2 regions of the Microtetraspora malaysiensis genome follow, and region 2 is predicted to be linked to the other one. Evidence: riboswitches for the same ligand, from Rfam matches in the RefSeq annotation. Region 2 holds a riboswitch; the other holds the start of a gene.
What was found. A riboswitch is a leader RNA that binds a small molecule or an ion and turns the genes downstream of it on or off. The one in region 2 is predicted to bind thiamine pyrophosphate.
Positions count from the first base shown of each region.

Region 1: linked by a shared signal. The riboswitch ahead of thiD (bifunctional hydroxymethylpyrimidine kinase/phosphomethylpyrimidine kinase) and the one ahead of ACQP1V_RS00640 (purine-cytosine permease family protein) in region 2 are both predicted to bind thiamine pyrophosphate.

Region 1 covers NZ_CP191998.1:3,766,490-3,773,760, reverse strand. The annotation lists gene ACQP1V_RS17860 (N-acetyltransferase family protein) at 1-477, shown strand, start outside; gene ACQP1V_RS17855 (alpha/beta fold hydrolase) at 521-1,507, opposite strand; gene ACQP1V_RS17850 (hypothetical protein) at 1,832-2,179, shown strand; gene ACQP1V_RS17845 (archease) at 2,248-2,673, shown strand; gene ACQP1V_RS17840 (GlxA family transcriptional regulator) at 2,689-3,603, opposite strand; gene ACQP1V_RS17835 (cysteine hydrolase family protein) at 3,600-4,151, opposite strand; gene thiD (bifunctional hydroxymethylpyrimidine kinase/phosphomethylpyrimidine kinase) at 4,292-5,095, opposite strand; TPP riboswitch at 5,087-5,181, opposite strand; gene ACQP1V_RS17825 (hypothetical protein) at 5,547-5,741, shown strand; gene ACQP1V_RS17820 (SIS domain-containing protein) at 5,799-6,275, opposite strand; gene ACQP1V_RS17815 (cadmium resistance transporter) at 6,456-7,064, opposite strand; gene ACQP1V_RS17810 (hypothetical protein) at 7,168-7,271, opposite strand, start outside.
Region 2 covers NZ_CP191998.1:117,515-124,785, forward strand. The annotation lists gene ACQP1V_RS00615 (permease prefix domain 1-containing protein) at 1-470, shown strand, start outside; gene ACQP1V_RS00620 (helix-turn-helix transcriptional regulator) at 486-812, opposite strand; gene ACQP1V_RS00625 (cytochrome ubiquinol oxidase subunit I) at 898-2,088, shown strand; gene ACQP1V_RS00630 (cytochrome d ubiquinol oxidase subunit II) at 2,125-2,883, shown strand; gene ACQP1V_RS00635 (rhodanese-like domain-containing protein) at 2,991-3,320, shown strand; TPP riboswitch at 3,666-3,787, shown strand; gene ACQP1V_RS00640 (purine-cytosine permease family protein) at 3,778-5,127, shown strand; gene ACQP1V_RS00645 (lipase family protein) at 5,180-6,478, opposite strand; gene ACQP1V_RS00650 (methylated-DNA--[protein]-cysteine S-methyltransferase) at 6,660-7,223, opposite strand.

The DNA.
Region 1 (7,271 bases), 3.6 Mb from region 2:
TGGGACGACGGGGATGCGGTGGGCGAGATCCACGCGGAGTCGTGGAAGGCCGCCTACGCCGGCTTCTTCGCTCCGGAGTTCTTCGCGGAGGCGGTGCGGCAGCGGCGCCACAAGTGGCACGACGTGCTCGCCGAGAGCAAGGGAACGATCATGCTGGCCGCCCTGAACGGGCGACCGCTGGCCTTCTCCTACTTCGGCCCCTCGGCCGAGCACCCGGAGGCGACGGAGATCTTCGGCTTCTACGGCCACCCGGACGGCTGGGGAAGCGGTGTCGCGAGCGTCCTGATGACCGCTTCCCTGCGGAGAATGCGCGAGGACGGCGTCAGGCGGGTCCACCTGTGGACGCTACGGGACACGCTCCAGTCCCGCCGCTTCTACGCGAAGAGCGGCTTCACGGAGTCGGGCGTGGTCCGCGACCACGACTACGGCGACGGCAACCCGATCGAGCAGATCGAATACGAGCTGACCCTCCCCTGACGGCCCCAGCGTTTCCACAGGGGGCCGGCGTTGTCCGGTTTGATCACGCGAGGCCGAGGAAACCGGCCAGCACAGGGTTGACCAGAGCGGGTTCGTCCTCGTGGAGGATGTGCCCCAGGCCGGGGAACATGCGGAGCGTGGATCCCGGGATACTGCGGCGCAGCCGGTCGGCCTGCTCGGGGGCGACGAACGTGTCCCGGTCCCCCCACAGGATCAGCGTGGGAGCGCGGATGCCGCCCAGCTTCCGCTCGACGAGCGACAGGTCAAGCTCGCGGACCTGCTTCCACATCGCCGCACGGTTGGGTCGGTGGCTCAGCGGCGCCCAGTACTCGTCGACGACCCTGGAGGTCATCCGTTCACTGTGCGCGTAGGCCCCCGACAGGCCTGAGGCGAAGGTCGATCTGCCCATCAGCTTGGTCACCGCCTCGCCGATCACGGGCACACGCATCATTTCGAGATTGGCGTTGCCTGGCGCGTCCAGCCCCAGGGGCGCCATCAGGATCAGCTTTCCCACGCGTTCGGGACGGGTCTCGGCGAGGTACAGCGCAACGGAACCGTTCAGCGAATGGGCGACCACGGACGCCCGCGGCACGCCGACGGCGTCCATGAATGAGCCGAGAGCATCGGTCATCGCCCGCACGTCATAGCCGAAACCCTCGTCGTGGACGCTCGTGTATCCGTATCCAGGCAGGTCGACCGCGTACACGGTGTGATCGCCGGCGAGGGCGGGGATGGTGTCGCGATAGGTGTAGATCCACAGCGTGCCACCGGGGAGCAGCACAACGGGCGAGCCGTTCCCGGTCTTGGTGTAGTGGAAGCGGGCCACGGGCGTGTCGACGAAGCGCGACTCCGCCGACCAGGACGAGCGGAAATCCCGCTCCTCGGGTGGCTGCCACGCGTACGCCACGACCAGGAGCGCCGCGACCACCACAACCATCAGCGCGGCGACCGCCTTCAGCGCGCGGCGTAACCCTCGCCGCCGTGGGGCCGCCCCGGGCTGTTGCATGGGGTTCTCATCCTTGGTGAACATGAGGCCTCGTCCTCCGTCTGTGAACTATGCATAAAGACGGCACGCCCGTGGGCCGTGTGACGGCCGGGCCGCGTGAGGTCGATCACAGGCGCGCGACTCCCCGGCGGTCGCGCACGCCGCATCACTCAGCGATCAGCCCCCATCCGGCATCGTCCGCTCTCCACCGGGCCCGTAATCGTCACCGAATCAACGCGGCGTATAGTTTGAATTAATGAAATATGGCCCGCCGAACCACTCCCCGCCAAAACGGCCGGGACGCCGAAACCAAAGGGGACGCCAGCGAAAACAGCACACGCACATCGTTCAGAAAAGGTCGTAGAAACAATGAGGAGATACAAGGTCAGAACTTTGATAACGCTGCTACGCCCGGAGGAAGGAGGACTGAAACACGAATTACTCAGCCCCACGCACTCGCTGGTGGTCCACGTACGCCGCCGCGAAGGGACCAAGATCCGTAGCCACCTGTTCGAAACGGCGATCACGACCGACGACGACGAACCGCTGGTCCCCGGTGACAAGGACCGCCTGGTCACCATCCTCGTGACGGACGACCAGGCGAGCGAATATCTCCAGCCTGGTCAGCACTTCGACCTCTGGCCCGAGCATGATGTGGGAGCCGCGTTCGGGAAGAACGTCGGGACCGGCATCGTCTCCCAGCGCGTGTTCGTCTGATCCGTGAAGTCTCGTATCCGCGGATCGGGCCCGACGTGCCGAACGCGGCCGAAGAAGGGGTGGACAGCGTGAGCAGGGGGCACCGGGTGGTCCCCCACACCGCCGGCATCGCGCTGGAGGCGTGGGCGGACGGCCGCGAGGAATGCCTGGCCGAAGCGGCACGGGCACTGGTGGAGACCTTCGCCGACGTCGGCGACGCGGTCCCGGACCACTGCGACACCATCGCCCTGGCCGAGGAGACCGACGAAGAGCTGCTCATCACGCTGCTGGACGAGGTCGTCCGCGAGGTCGAGAGGTCCGGCCGGGTGGCGGTGGACGTGTCGATCGACGAACGAACCGGCGCCACCGAGGGGCAGGTCGAGATGCGATTGGCGACCGTCCCGCTGGAGACGGTCGGCCGCGCCGGCGAGTCACCCGCGCCGATCAGCCGCGAGGGACTGCGGTTCGGCCGCGAGTCCGGGATGTGGCACGCCCACGTCGTGATCGGCCTCTGACCGGGGGAGCCATTGTCAGAAGGGCACTCGGGCGCGGAGACGGCGCAGCATCCGGGCATCTTCGAACCCCACCTCGCGCGCAGCGGTCTCCACCGTCGTGCCACGGCTGACCAGGTGCTCCGCACGTTCCAGTCGCAGCGCCTGCTGGTAGCGCAGCGGGGTGAGCCCGCCGGTGGCGCGGGCGAACAGCCGGGTCAGGGTGCGTTCGCTCACGCCGGCGGAGGTGGCCAGGTGGGCGAGCGGCAGCGGCTCGGCGAACCGCGCGTCGATGAGGTCCTGTACGCGGTGGACGGTGTCGTCCAGGTGGGAGCGGTGCCGCAGCATGGCGCTGGCCTGCGGCTCGTGGCCGTTGCGGCGGGCGTAGACGACCATGGCCCTCGCCACCTGGGCGGCGAGTGCCGGGCCGTGCCTGACGGCCAGCAGGTGCAGCGTCAGGTCGATGCCGCTCGCGATGCCCGCCGAGGTCACCACCCCGTCGTCGGCGGTGAACAGCACGTCCCGCACCACGATCGCCCGGGGATGCCGGGCCGCCAACTCGTCCTGGAGTTCGTGGTGCGTGGTGCAGCGGCGCCCGTTCAGCAGCCCCGCTTGGCCCAGCGCCTCCGCCCCGGCGCAGACGCTCGCGACGGTGCCGCCGGCGGCGTGGTGCGCGCGCACCCGCTCCAGCGCGGCCGGGCTCAGCTCCGGCCCGCCACGCAGTGTGGGCGCCCGCCAGCCCGGCACCACGACCAGATCGTCGGGGCCCAGCTCCGGCCACTCGATGTCCGCGATCAGGGGCAGGCCCTGCGCGGTGCGCACCTGCTCCTGCTCGGCGACGTAACTGAGCTGGTAGGGCTGCCCGAAGTCCGCCGCCGTACTGAAGACCTGGGCCGGCCCGGCCAGATCGAGCAGGTGGACACCGGGCAGCAGGACGAAGACGACACGGCTCACGCCTCGGATGCTCCCAGCTCCGCCTCCAGTTCGGCTACCGTGGCGATCCGGGCGAAGCGGTCGCGGAGGACCGCCTCCGTACGCTCGATGATCGCGTCGGCGCCCAGCTCACCGATCGGGTTCGTCGTGGTGGCGTCGGTGACGAAGACCATCCGGTAGCCGAGGTCACTGCCCACCCGGGTGGTGGTCTCCACACACTGCTCCGTGCGGATCCCGCAGACCAGCAGCTCGCGTACGCCCGCCCCGGTCAGCAGCTGTTGCAGGTTGGTGGTGGTGAAGGCGTTGTGGGACGTCTTGCGCAGCACCGGCTCGCCGGGCTGCGGCTGCTCCAGCTCGTCGAGCAGGCGCACGTGTCCGAGGGCCGGGTCGAACACGTCACCGCTGCCGGGTTCGGCGTGCAGCACCCAGACCACCAGGTCGCCGTTGGCGCGGGCGAGGCGGACCAGCCGGTTGACCGGATCCGCGATCTTCGGGTTGGCGATCTGCTCCCAGAGGGGGCGGGCACGGAAGGACTCCTGGACATCGATCACGATCAGCGCTCGGCTCATGTCCCCTATTCTGACCAGCGCCGATGCCGGTACGGCAGGCCCGATCTGGCCTCGTACCGGAACGATCCGGTCACCGGCGCCCCTCGGCCCATCGCCCCGGCACCGGCTGGCTTCCCAGGTGGGAGGCCAGTCGCCCGGGATCACCAGACGGCGTGGAAGTGGTGGACCGGGCCGCGGCCGTGGCCGACGCCCAGGGTGTCGGCGGCGCGCAGCGCGCCGGTCAGGTACTCCTTGGCCTCGCGAACGGCGGCGAGCCAGTCCGCATGACGCGGCCGCAGCGCCGCGATCGCCGCGGACAGGGTGCAGCCGGTGCCGTGGGTGTTGCGGGTCGCGACGCGCGGCGCGGAGAGCTCGATCGCGCCGTCCCCTTCGCTGAAGACGTCCACGCAGACGTCGCCGTCGAGGTGGCCGCCCTTGAGCAGCACCCGCCGCGCCCCCAGCGCGTGCAGCCGCTTGACCTGCTCGCGCATCTCCTCGACGCCGACTGCCTGGGGCTCGTCCAGCAGGTCCGCGGCCTCGGGCAGGTTCGGCGTGATCAGGTCGACACGGGGCAGGAGCTCCTCGCGCAGCGCGGCCACCGCGTCCTGCGCCAGCAGCCGGTCGCCGCTCTTGGCCACCATCACCGGGTCGAGCACCACATACGGGGGCGAGAACCGGTCCAGCGCCGCGGCCACCGCCCGGACGACCGCGGCCTCCTCCAGCATGCCGATCTTCACCGCGTCCGCCGGGACGTCGGTCAGCAGCGTGTCCAACTGGGACTCGACGAACGCGGCGGGCACCTCGAGGATCTCGCGTACACCGGTGGTCGTCTGCGCGACCAGGCCGGTGATCACCGCCATGCCGTAGCCGCCGAGCGCGGAGAAGGCCTTCAGGTCGGCCTGGATGCCCGCGCCGCCGCTGGGGTCGGTGCCGGCGATCGACAACACCTTGGGGATGGCAGTCAACGATGACGTCCCTTCGCTAGTGCGAACTAGATCAGGTTCGACGGGTGTGATCTCAGCCCGGCTCCCGGGCACCCCGCGTCACGAGCAACCGTAACAGAGCACCGAACGAGGTCGATCTACGACCTCGTCGTCGCCCAGGCCGGACCTGCTCCCGTCGAGCAGACCGGGGAACACAGCGGCCCGCACGTGATCGACGGAAACGTTCGGACCGGACTTCTCGGCCCGCAACGCCGACCAACGACCGCCACCGGCAAAACGCCCTCAAGGCACCCACGATAAAAGCCCGGCGATATTTACCTGGAATAGCAGTTCCCGTTCCCGGTGACTATTGGCGACTGCTTTTCTCCGTCAAATTCGAGAGGCGCTTGACAGCGCGACGGTGCCGCGACGATCATGGACGCCGCTTGCCGGCACTTCATTCAACGCGATACGGCCTGGCCGCGGAACACCAATGCGGCTCGAACCGTGCACCTCGTGGTGTCCCCACCGGCGGACCGTGCTCGACCAGGCCGACCACATCGTCGTCATGGCGCGGGGACGGGTCGAGGCGCAGGGCAGCCTCGCCGAAGTCCTGGAGACCAGCCCCGAGATGCGCATGTTGTGGAGCGGCACGACCGAAGAACGCCAGGGCGACGCGGCGCCATGACCGGGGAGGCGCGCTCCGGCCCAACCCGGCCCGGACGTCCAGGTGAACGGTGCGGTGTCAGTACGCGTGGTCGGCCGTGACGTCGGCCGACAGACGCAGTGCCTGTTCGGCGGTGGCGCCGCGCAGGGAGAGCAGGGTCAGAGTCAGCGCGTCCACGACGGCGAGGTGGGCCAGGCGGCTGGCGACGGTTTCCAGCCCGAAGACGAGGTCCTGCCCGCCGGCGACAAGTGTGACGGTGCTGGTCTCGCTCAGCGGAGAGTGGGCGTAGCTGGTGAGCGCGATGACGCTCGCGCCTCCCTGGCGGGCGCGGCGGGCGGCGTCCACCGTGCTGCGGGTCGCGCCGGTGTGGCTGATGGCCAGGCAGGAGGCGGACGCCGGGAGCTGGCCGGCGGCCAACTGGGCCGTGATCGGGTCAAGCGGGGCGTCCGCGACGGAGCCGAGGGCCCGCAGGCGGTAGGCGGCGTCCGCGGCCACGGCGCCGGACAGCCCGGCTCCGACGACGAGGACGCGGGTCGCCGCGTGCAGGCGCTCCACGGCACGCTGATCTTCCGGGAGCGATTGGGCGTCCTGCGGGTCACCGCCGCCGTCACCGTCCTGACCGGCATCGCCGTACTGGAGCTGGCCCACTGGTGATCGGCCGCGCCGCCCGCGAGGCGGCGGTCTGTTCTGGGCTGAGCACCCCGCCGCAGAGGGGCCGCCGTCAGAACCTCGCGGTCAGAGGATCTTCCCCAGCGCGCCGGACTCCAGCACGATGAACGCCCCGATGGCCATGAACACCAGCGGGACGATCCACTGCCCGTGGCGCTCAATCACCGCAACGACCTTCGTGTGCGAGCCCAGCCAGGCGCCCACCAGGCACCAGACCGCCACCCCTGCCGCGAACACGGCGATGGTCAGAATCGTCGGGCCGACGCCGACGGCGCGGAAGACCGGCGTGTAGACCGAGATGTTGTCGGCGCCGTTCGCGACCGTCACCCCGATCACCGACGCCAGCCCGGACGCCACCGCCGGGGCGGGGCCGTCGCTCCCGTCGGCCCGAGCGCGTAGCGCCCTGACCAACGCCCATATCCCGAGCCCGAAGGGCACCAGGCCCAGCAGGCCGACGTAGTCGTCCGGCACGATGGTCAGCCCCAGCGCGGCCACCACCGACACCAGGACCAACGCCGCGACGCCGAGATACTGGCCGGTCCAGATCTGCCACGTCCTGGGCGCGCCACCGGCCCGCGACGACAGGAACAGGACCGTCAACACGATGATGTCGTCGACGTTCGTACCGGCGAACATCCCCACCGCGGAGGCCAACGTGCCCAAGATTCCATCCACGACCGGCAAAGCTATCGCGTAGTGGCGAACACCCACTTTCGGGACGGAAAGGCCCGGGGCGGCTCGACGGACGCGTCGGCCGGGACGGTGACGACGTGACTGATCAGCCCTCGACCGAGCGGACGCCCTCGTCCGCGCCGCCCGGGATCCCCTCCTGACCGAAGGTGATCATCATGTACCTGCCGTTGGCGTAGCTGACCACCGGCC
Region 2 (7,271 bases):
CGTACCAGGAGGAACTCGCGGTCGGGCAGGGACGCCGGACGGCGCTGCTGCTGTTCCTCAGCGTTCCCTTCACCGCGCTCATGTGGAGCATGATCTGGCGAATCTTCCCGGTGGATCCGGTAACGGAGATCGCCCAGTGGCCGGGCTGGTTCCGTCCGGTGTCCCGGATCGTCGACTACACCCAGCTCGCCGTCGGCGTGCTGGCCGCGGTGGCGCTCCTCGCCTTCGGGCCGGCCCGGCGCAGGCTCGCCCGGCCCTGGCTGGTGACCCGCGCGCTGGGCGTCCTCGTCTGGGTGGAGGTGCCCCTGGTGGGCGCGCTGTCCCTCCTGCTGTCCATGTCGGCGTCGTTCGACGGCTTCTCGTCGTACCCGCCCGGCGTCGTGGCGACGCTGTTCAGTTGGGCGTTCATGCTGTGGCAGCTCTCCAGCGCGACCCGCTGTCTGATCTTCACACCGCGCTCGGCCGCCTGATCGGGGCCCGGCCGGTCAGCGGGTGCGCGGCTCCAGGACGCTGCCGATCGCGGCGGTGAACTCGCGCCAGGCCGACCGTTCGCTCGCGAGAGCCGAACGGCCCGTGCCGGTGAGCCGGTATGTGCGGCGTTTGCGTCCGCCGACGGTCGCCCACTCGCCGGCGAGGTAGCCGGCGCGCTCCAGCCTTCGCAGCGCGGGATAGACGGTGCCGGTCGGGACGGCGAGCGCTCCACCGCTGCGTTCCTGAAGTGCCTCGATGATCGCGTACCCGTGCAGGGGCTCGTGTTCGAGCACGGAGAGCAGCAGAGCGTCCATGTGCCCATGGAGCGCGTTGGTGTTCACGGCCTCACCCTAATCCCTGTGTCGTTCTTGTCATCCTACATGTAGGCTCTCTATATGTAGGAAGGCATAACAAGGGAGTGGGAACATGAATGTGCTCGATCTGGCACGGGCGCAGTTCGCGGTGACTGGGGTCCTGCACTTCCTGTTCGTCGTGCTCACTCTGGGCCTGGCCCCCCTTGTTGCGATCATCCAGACGCGGCATGTCATCACCGGAAAGCCGGTCTTTGAGCGGATGGCCCGCTTCTGGGGCCAGATCTATGTGATCAACTACGCGCTGGGCGTCTTCACCGGCCTGGTGATGGAGTTCCAGTTCGGGCTGAGCTGGAGCGGGCTCTCCCGGTACGCGGGAGACGTCTTCGGCGCGCCGCTCGCGGTCGAGACGATGGGAGCCTTCTTCCTGGAGTCCACCTTCCTCGGCCTGTGGATCTTCGGCTGGGGCCGGCTGCCCCGATGGCTCCACCTGGCCTGCATCTGGCTGGTCACCCTGACGGCGTACGCGTCCGCGTTCTGGGTCTTGGTCGCGAACTCGTTCCTGCAGAACCCGGCGGGGGCCGAGGTGCGCGGCGACCACCTCGTGCTGACCGACTTCGGCGCGCTGCTCACCAACCCCACGCTCGTGTTCGCGCTGCCCCACGTGCTCGGCGCGGGGCTGTTCACCGGCAGCTCCGTCATCATCGGGGCCAGCGCGTACCAGCTCTTCCGCCGCACCCGCGAGAGGGAGTTCTTCGTCCGCTCGCTGCGCGTCGGCGTGGTGGGGGCGCTCGTCGGCACCCTGGTCGCGGTGGGCTTCGGTTTCGCCCAGTTCGGCCCGGTCGGGCGGGTCCAGCCGGGCAAGTTCGACGGGAACGTGGTCGTCGGAACGTCGCTGGGCTTCATGATCCTCATCGGCGAGCTGGCCGTGTTCGGTGTGCTGTTCGTCCTGACCCCGCTGCTCTTCCGCGACTGGTTGGCCCGCTGGCGGTGGATCCACCCGCTGCTCATGCTCATGACCCCGATGCCGTTCATCGCGGCGATCCTCGGCTGGCTGGTCCGCGAGATCGGCCGCCAGCCGTGGATCGTGTACGGCCGGCTGACCGTGAAGGACGCCATGTCCCCCGGGCTCACCCCCGGCATGATCACCGCGTCCTTCGTCGCCTTCACCGCCGTGCTCGGCCTGCTCGCCGTGATCGACTACGCGCTCATCGCCCGCACGGTACGGCGCGGCCCGGCCGCGGCGACCCTCGGTGACCCCGGGCGGCCCGACCCCGCCGCGTCCGCCCCCGCGCTGACCCTCTAGCCCCCGCCCCCCAGGCCGCCTTTCTAGGAGAGCACGATGGACATCCTCTGGCTCGGCGTGTTCGCGCTGCTGCTGATCGGCTATTTCGCCCTGGAGGGCTTCGACATCGGGATCGGGATGCTGCTGCCCGTGCTGGGCCGTACCAGGGAGGAACGGGACCGGCTGGTGGCGGGCATGGCGCCGTTCGTCCTGGCCGGTGAGGTGTGGCTGGTCGCGGTGGCGGGCGTGCTGTTCGGCGCGTTCCCCCACCTGGAGGGCGAGACGCTGTTCGCCCTGTATCCCCTGGTCGTCGGGCTGCTCGTGTCCTGGGTGATCCGCGACGCCGGGCTGTGGTTCCGGCGCAGGCTCGACGGCCGGGCCTGGCGGGCGTTCTGGGACGGCGCCCTCTGCGTCGGCTCGTACGGGCTGGCCCTCACCTGGGGGCTGGCCCTGGCCGCCCTCGTCCAGGGCGGTCCGGTGCTCACCCCACTCGGGGTGGGCTACGCGGCGGTGGTCGTCGGGGTGTTCGCGATCCATGGGCGCAGGTTCGCCGCGTGGCGGGCGGGCGGGCCGGGCCGTACCGGCCGGGCGCTGCTCGGCTCCGCGGCCCTGGCGGCGGTGCCGGTGGCGGTGCCGCTGGTCGTCGCCGCCCCGTGGCTGCTCGACCATGTGGCCCCGTCGGGCACGCTGGGCGTGCTCACACTGGTGCTCCTGCCCTGCGTGCCGGTCATGGTCGCGGCCCAGGTATGGGTGTGGCGCGCCTTTGGCCGCCGCGCCCGGACAGGCGTCGGCGCCCGGGTCCCGTCGTTCTTCTGACCGCGTGCGGGCTCGTGCCGTCCTGGCGAGCCCGCACGTCGCGCCCGGATTCTGCCGGGAGCTCCCGGATGGCGGAGCGTGCCCTTCAACGCGGCACAGCTGGAAAAATGGACGGTATGACGTTCCCTGAGATCGACGTGAAATCCCTGCCGGACGGGGCGTACCTGCTCGACGTTCGCGAGCCGGACGAATGGCGGGCCGGGCACGCGCCGAACGCGTGCCACATCCCCCTTGGTGAGTTGCAGGGCCGGGTCGGCGAGCTGCCGGACGGTCCGATCTATGTGATCTGCCGGCTTGGTGGTCGCTCCGCCCACGCGGCAGCCTGGCTCAACCACATCGGACGCGAGGCGATCAACGTGGACGGCGGCATGCAGTCATGGGCCACCGCCGGCCTCCCCATGGTGAACGACGACGGGGGAACGCCGTTCGTGGCCTGAGCTGCGTTTAATTGCCGCGCCTCCGGCTCGGCGGGCTCGGGGCGCCTTCAGGCGATGTCTTCCCTCGTCTCTGTGTCTATTTGCGCTCGCTCCGCTCGCGCGGCTCGGTGCGCCCTCAGGCGATGTCTTCCCTCGTCACTCGGAGTCGCTCGTCCCTCGCTCCCCGCTCGTTCCTCAGTCCAGACACCGCCGCGCCCCTCGCGGCGTCGCTCGTTCCTCAGTCCATTCGTTCCTCAGTCCGGACACCGCCGCGCCCCTCGCGTGATGGTTGGGCGCCGTGATGATGGATGGGGCTCGCGCGGGCATTGGACATTTCGCCCATCAATGTCATAATCCGGGACGACAACTCGATAGCGCGGGAGCTCGGGCGTAACCGGGCTGAGAGGGCGGCTCCTTGACGAGGCGCGCCGCCGACCGCATGAACCTGTCCGGATAATGCCGGCGTAGGGAGCGTGTGATGGCGCCTGCCGTCTTCGACGATGTGGAAGCCCCCCTCACCCTTGAGGAGGAGGCTCCGAAAACCCTCGGAGCGCTCGACCAGGGCGCCTTCTGGGCCAATCTCGGCGTCAGCCTTCTCGGCTTCTCGGGGGCGCTGTTCCTCCTCGACCCGCTGGGCGGCAAGCCGCTGACCTTCACCGGGGCCATCCTGGCGGCGGTCGTCGGCAGTCTGATCGGCACCGCCATGGTCGGGCTCGCCGCCATCCCCGGGGCGCGCACCGGGCAGCCCGCGATGGTGCTGCTCAGGGGGCTGTTCGGCGCGCGGCTGTCATACGCGCCGACCGTGCTCAACATCGTCCAGCTCCTCGGATGGGGGGCGTTCGAGCTCTGGGTGGTCGCCACCGGCGCCGAGGCGATCTTCGGCGACGCGGTGCCGTACGAGGTCTGGGTGGTCGCGGCCGGGGCGCTGACCATCGCGCTGACGATCCGTCCCCTCGGCGCGCTCCGGCTGCTCAGGCGGTACGTCACGGTCGGCGTGATCGTCTCGATGGTGTGGCTGTCGGTCGCGCTGTTCAGCCGCGCGCCGTCGCTGGACGCGGGGTCGTGGGACGCGTTCGCGCCCGCCGTCGACTACGTGATCGCGCTGTCGGTCTCGTGGGTGCCGGTCGCGGCCGACTACGCCCGGCACTCGCGGTCGAGCTCGGGCGCCTTCACGGGCATCGTCGGCGGCTACACCGTGGCCCAGGTGGCCTGCCTGGCGCTCGGCATCGCGGCCCTGGCCCTGGTCGGGAACGACGCCGACAAGGTCTGGGAGCCGTTCGTCGCGGCGCCGCTCGGCGCGCTCTTCTTCGGCATGCTGGTGCTGCGCGAGGTGGATCAGTCGTTCGCCAACGTCTACTCCACGTCCGTCTCGATCCAGAACTTCGCGCCCCGGGTGGACCGGCGGATCATCTCGGTGTCGATCGGCGTCCTGACCATCGCCATCGCCCTCTTCGCCGACGTGAACTCGTACGGCGCGTTCCTCAGCGTGATCGGCGCGGTGTTCGTCCCGATGTTCGCCGTACTCGCCGTGGACTACTTCCTGCTCGGCGGGGCGGCCCGGTGGAACATGGCCAAGGACGCGCCGCTGCGCTGGCTGACCCTGCCCCCATGGGTTCTCGGCTTCGCCGCGTACTGGATCGTCACGGTCACCCCGACCGTCGCGTGGTGGGACGGCGTGTGGGCGCGGGTCCGGGACGCGATCGGGTTCGGCCACCAGCCGTGGATGAATGCCGCGCTGGCCGCGTTCCTGGTGTCGGCCCTGACGATGCTCGCGACCGGCCTGCTCGCCCGCCTGGCCGCCGCCCGGTCCGTACGGCACGGCCGGTGAACGCCCGCCGGGGCTCCGGGCGCCACCCCGCCCGGAGCCCCGGCACGTTCGATCAGTCGCCGAACTCGTTCTGCACCCCGGGCGGGGTGAGGGCCGAGACGTAGTGATGCGGCAGGTGGTCGTCGATCGAGTGGACGGCGGGGAGCGACCGGGCCATCGGGACCGCGCGGGCCACGAACGCCGGCGCGGTGATCGCTACCCCCAGCAGGTGCGGCAACTGCCCGGCATGGTGCCCGGCGATGCGCCACACGCCGGCCCGGCCCGGCAGGTGCGACTCGGGACGGCCGAGCGCGCCCGCCATGACGTTGCGGAGGTGCGGGATCTCGTAGCGGTACTCCCGGCCGAAGTGCCGGAAAGGCCCCGAGGCCGCGGGCGGAAGGTGCGGAACGACGTCCCGGTCGTAGATGTAGCGGACGACGTTCTCGCGGAGGAAGTCGTCGCGGTCGCACGCCTCGGCGAACCGCCTGTCGCCGATCATGGGCTGACCGAACGTGTAGACGGCGCGCAGGTGGTCGCCGAGCGCCTCCCGGTACTTCCGCTCCCGCCGGATCATCACGCCCATGAGCGCGGCCATCGCCCCGCCGTGGCCGTGCCCGGTGATGTAGAGGGCCTCAAGCCGCCCGTCCACACGCCCGAGGTCGATCCCCGGGGAGCCGTTCGGCAGCGAGGCACGCACCGAGTGGCGGTCGGAGGCGTTCCGCAGGGCGTTCATGACCTCGTACCTGGTCGCTCGTACGTTGCGGTAGATGCCCGCGTGGACGGTGGCCGACGGATGGCAGGCCCGGTACGCGATCCGCTCGGGCTCGCGGTCCGTCGAGGTCAGCCGGTGGGCGAAGTCGGACGGCTCGGCGCCCCGGTAACAGAGAATGGCGACCCGGCCGCTCTTGCTCTGGATGAGAAAAGCGGTCGAATGAATCCCCATCGCGTCCACGGACGCCTGGATCATCCGGCACTGGTTGTCTTCGAGGCCCATTCTCGCCATGATCATCGAGACCGTCTCGGGTCCGGAATAGGCGTAGGCCGCGCACGTGGCCATGACGTGCGCGATTTCCGGGTCGGGGTGCTCGGCGGCGTTCAGCAGCCGCTGTTCCAGGTCCTTGTATACGGGGAATCCAGAGGTTTCCCGCGGTCCGTAGGGCCGTAGTTCCTCGTAGGTGGGTGCCTTCGCGTCGCGGGTCCACAGGCCGCCGATCTCCAGGGTGTCCCGCAGCCGCGCCTCCATTTCCAGAGGGCGGAATTCGCCCGTCGCCCTGGATGATGCGGGCATTTTCCCGGTGCTCGCCTGCTCGGCCGTGGAGGGAACCGACTTGTCCGCTTGGCGGGTATTCCGCGCGGTGTCCACATTCGCCATGCCGTACACCTTCCGGTCACGTGATTTCAGGCGGTGGTTTCGACCATTTCCCGGGTGTCATGAAAAACCGGAACGGCTTGTGCCGTCCGGCGTCGAGCGTGCCCGTGGGGTCCCGCCTGTCCGTGACAATTTCCGCGACAAAGCGGGACAAATCCCTGCAACTCGCAAACACATTCCCAGGTCAGGCGAGGGCGCCCTCCAGGCGGAGCAGTTCCTCCTTCGCCGCGGGGCCTCCGGCGTACCCGCCGAGCACGCCGGGCGCCTCGATCGCGCGGTGGCAGGGGAAGAGCAGGCACACCGGGTTCGCGCCGAGCGCGTTGGCGATCGCGCGGAGCGCCTGCGGCCGCCCGATCCGTTCCGCGATGTTCTGATAAGTCGTGACCTGTCCGTACGGCACGGCGGCCATCATCTGGACGACGGTCCGCCCGAACGCGGAGACGAGCTGGAGGTCCACGGACGAGGAGAAGGTCCGCAGCCGTCCCTCGAAGTACGCGTCGAGCTCCCGGCGCACCGGATCAAGACGGCGCGGATCAGGGCCGATGAACGAGCTGACGTCCCGGTGGATGCGGCCGTAGACGGCGTGCTCGTCCTCGTAGCTGCACGCCAGGACGCCGCGCCCGGTGGCGGCGAGCGTGAGGCGGCCCACCGGGGCGTCCACGGTGCCGAAGGCGACCTCGGGCGGGGACTCCCCCACGTATCCCCGCGCGGTCACTCGCAGCAGGGCTTCGAGGTCGGCTGTGGACATGCGCCCCACTTCCTCTCAGTGCGTATGCGAAGCGTATCGGATGCAAAA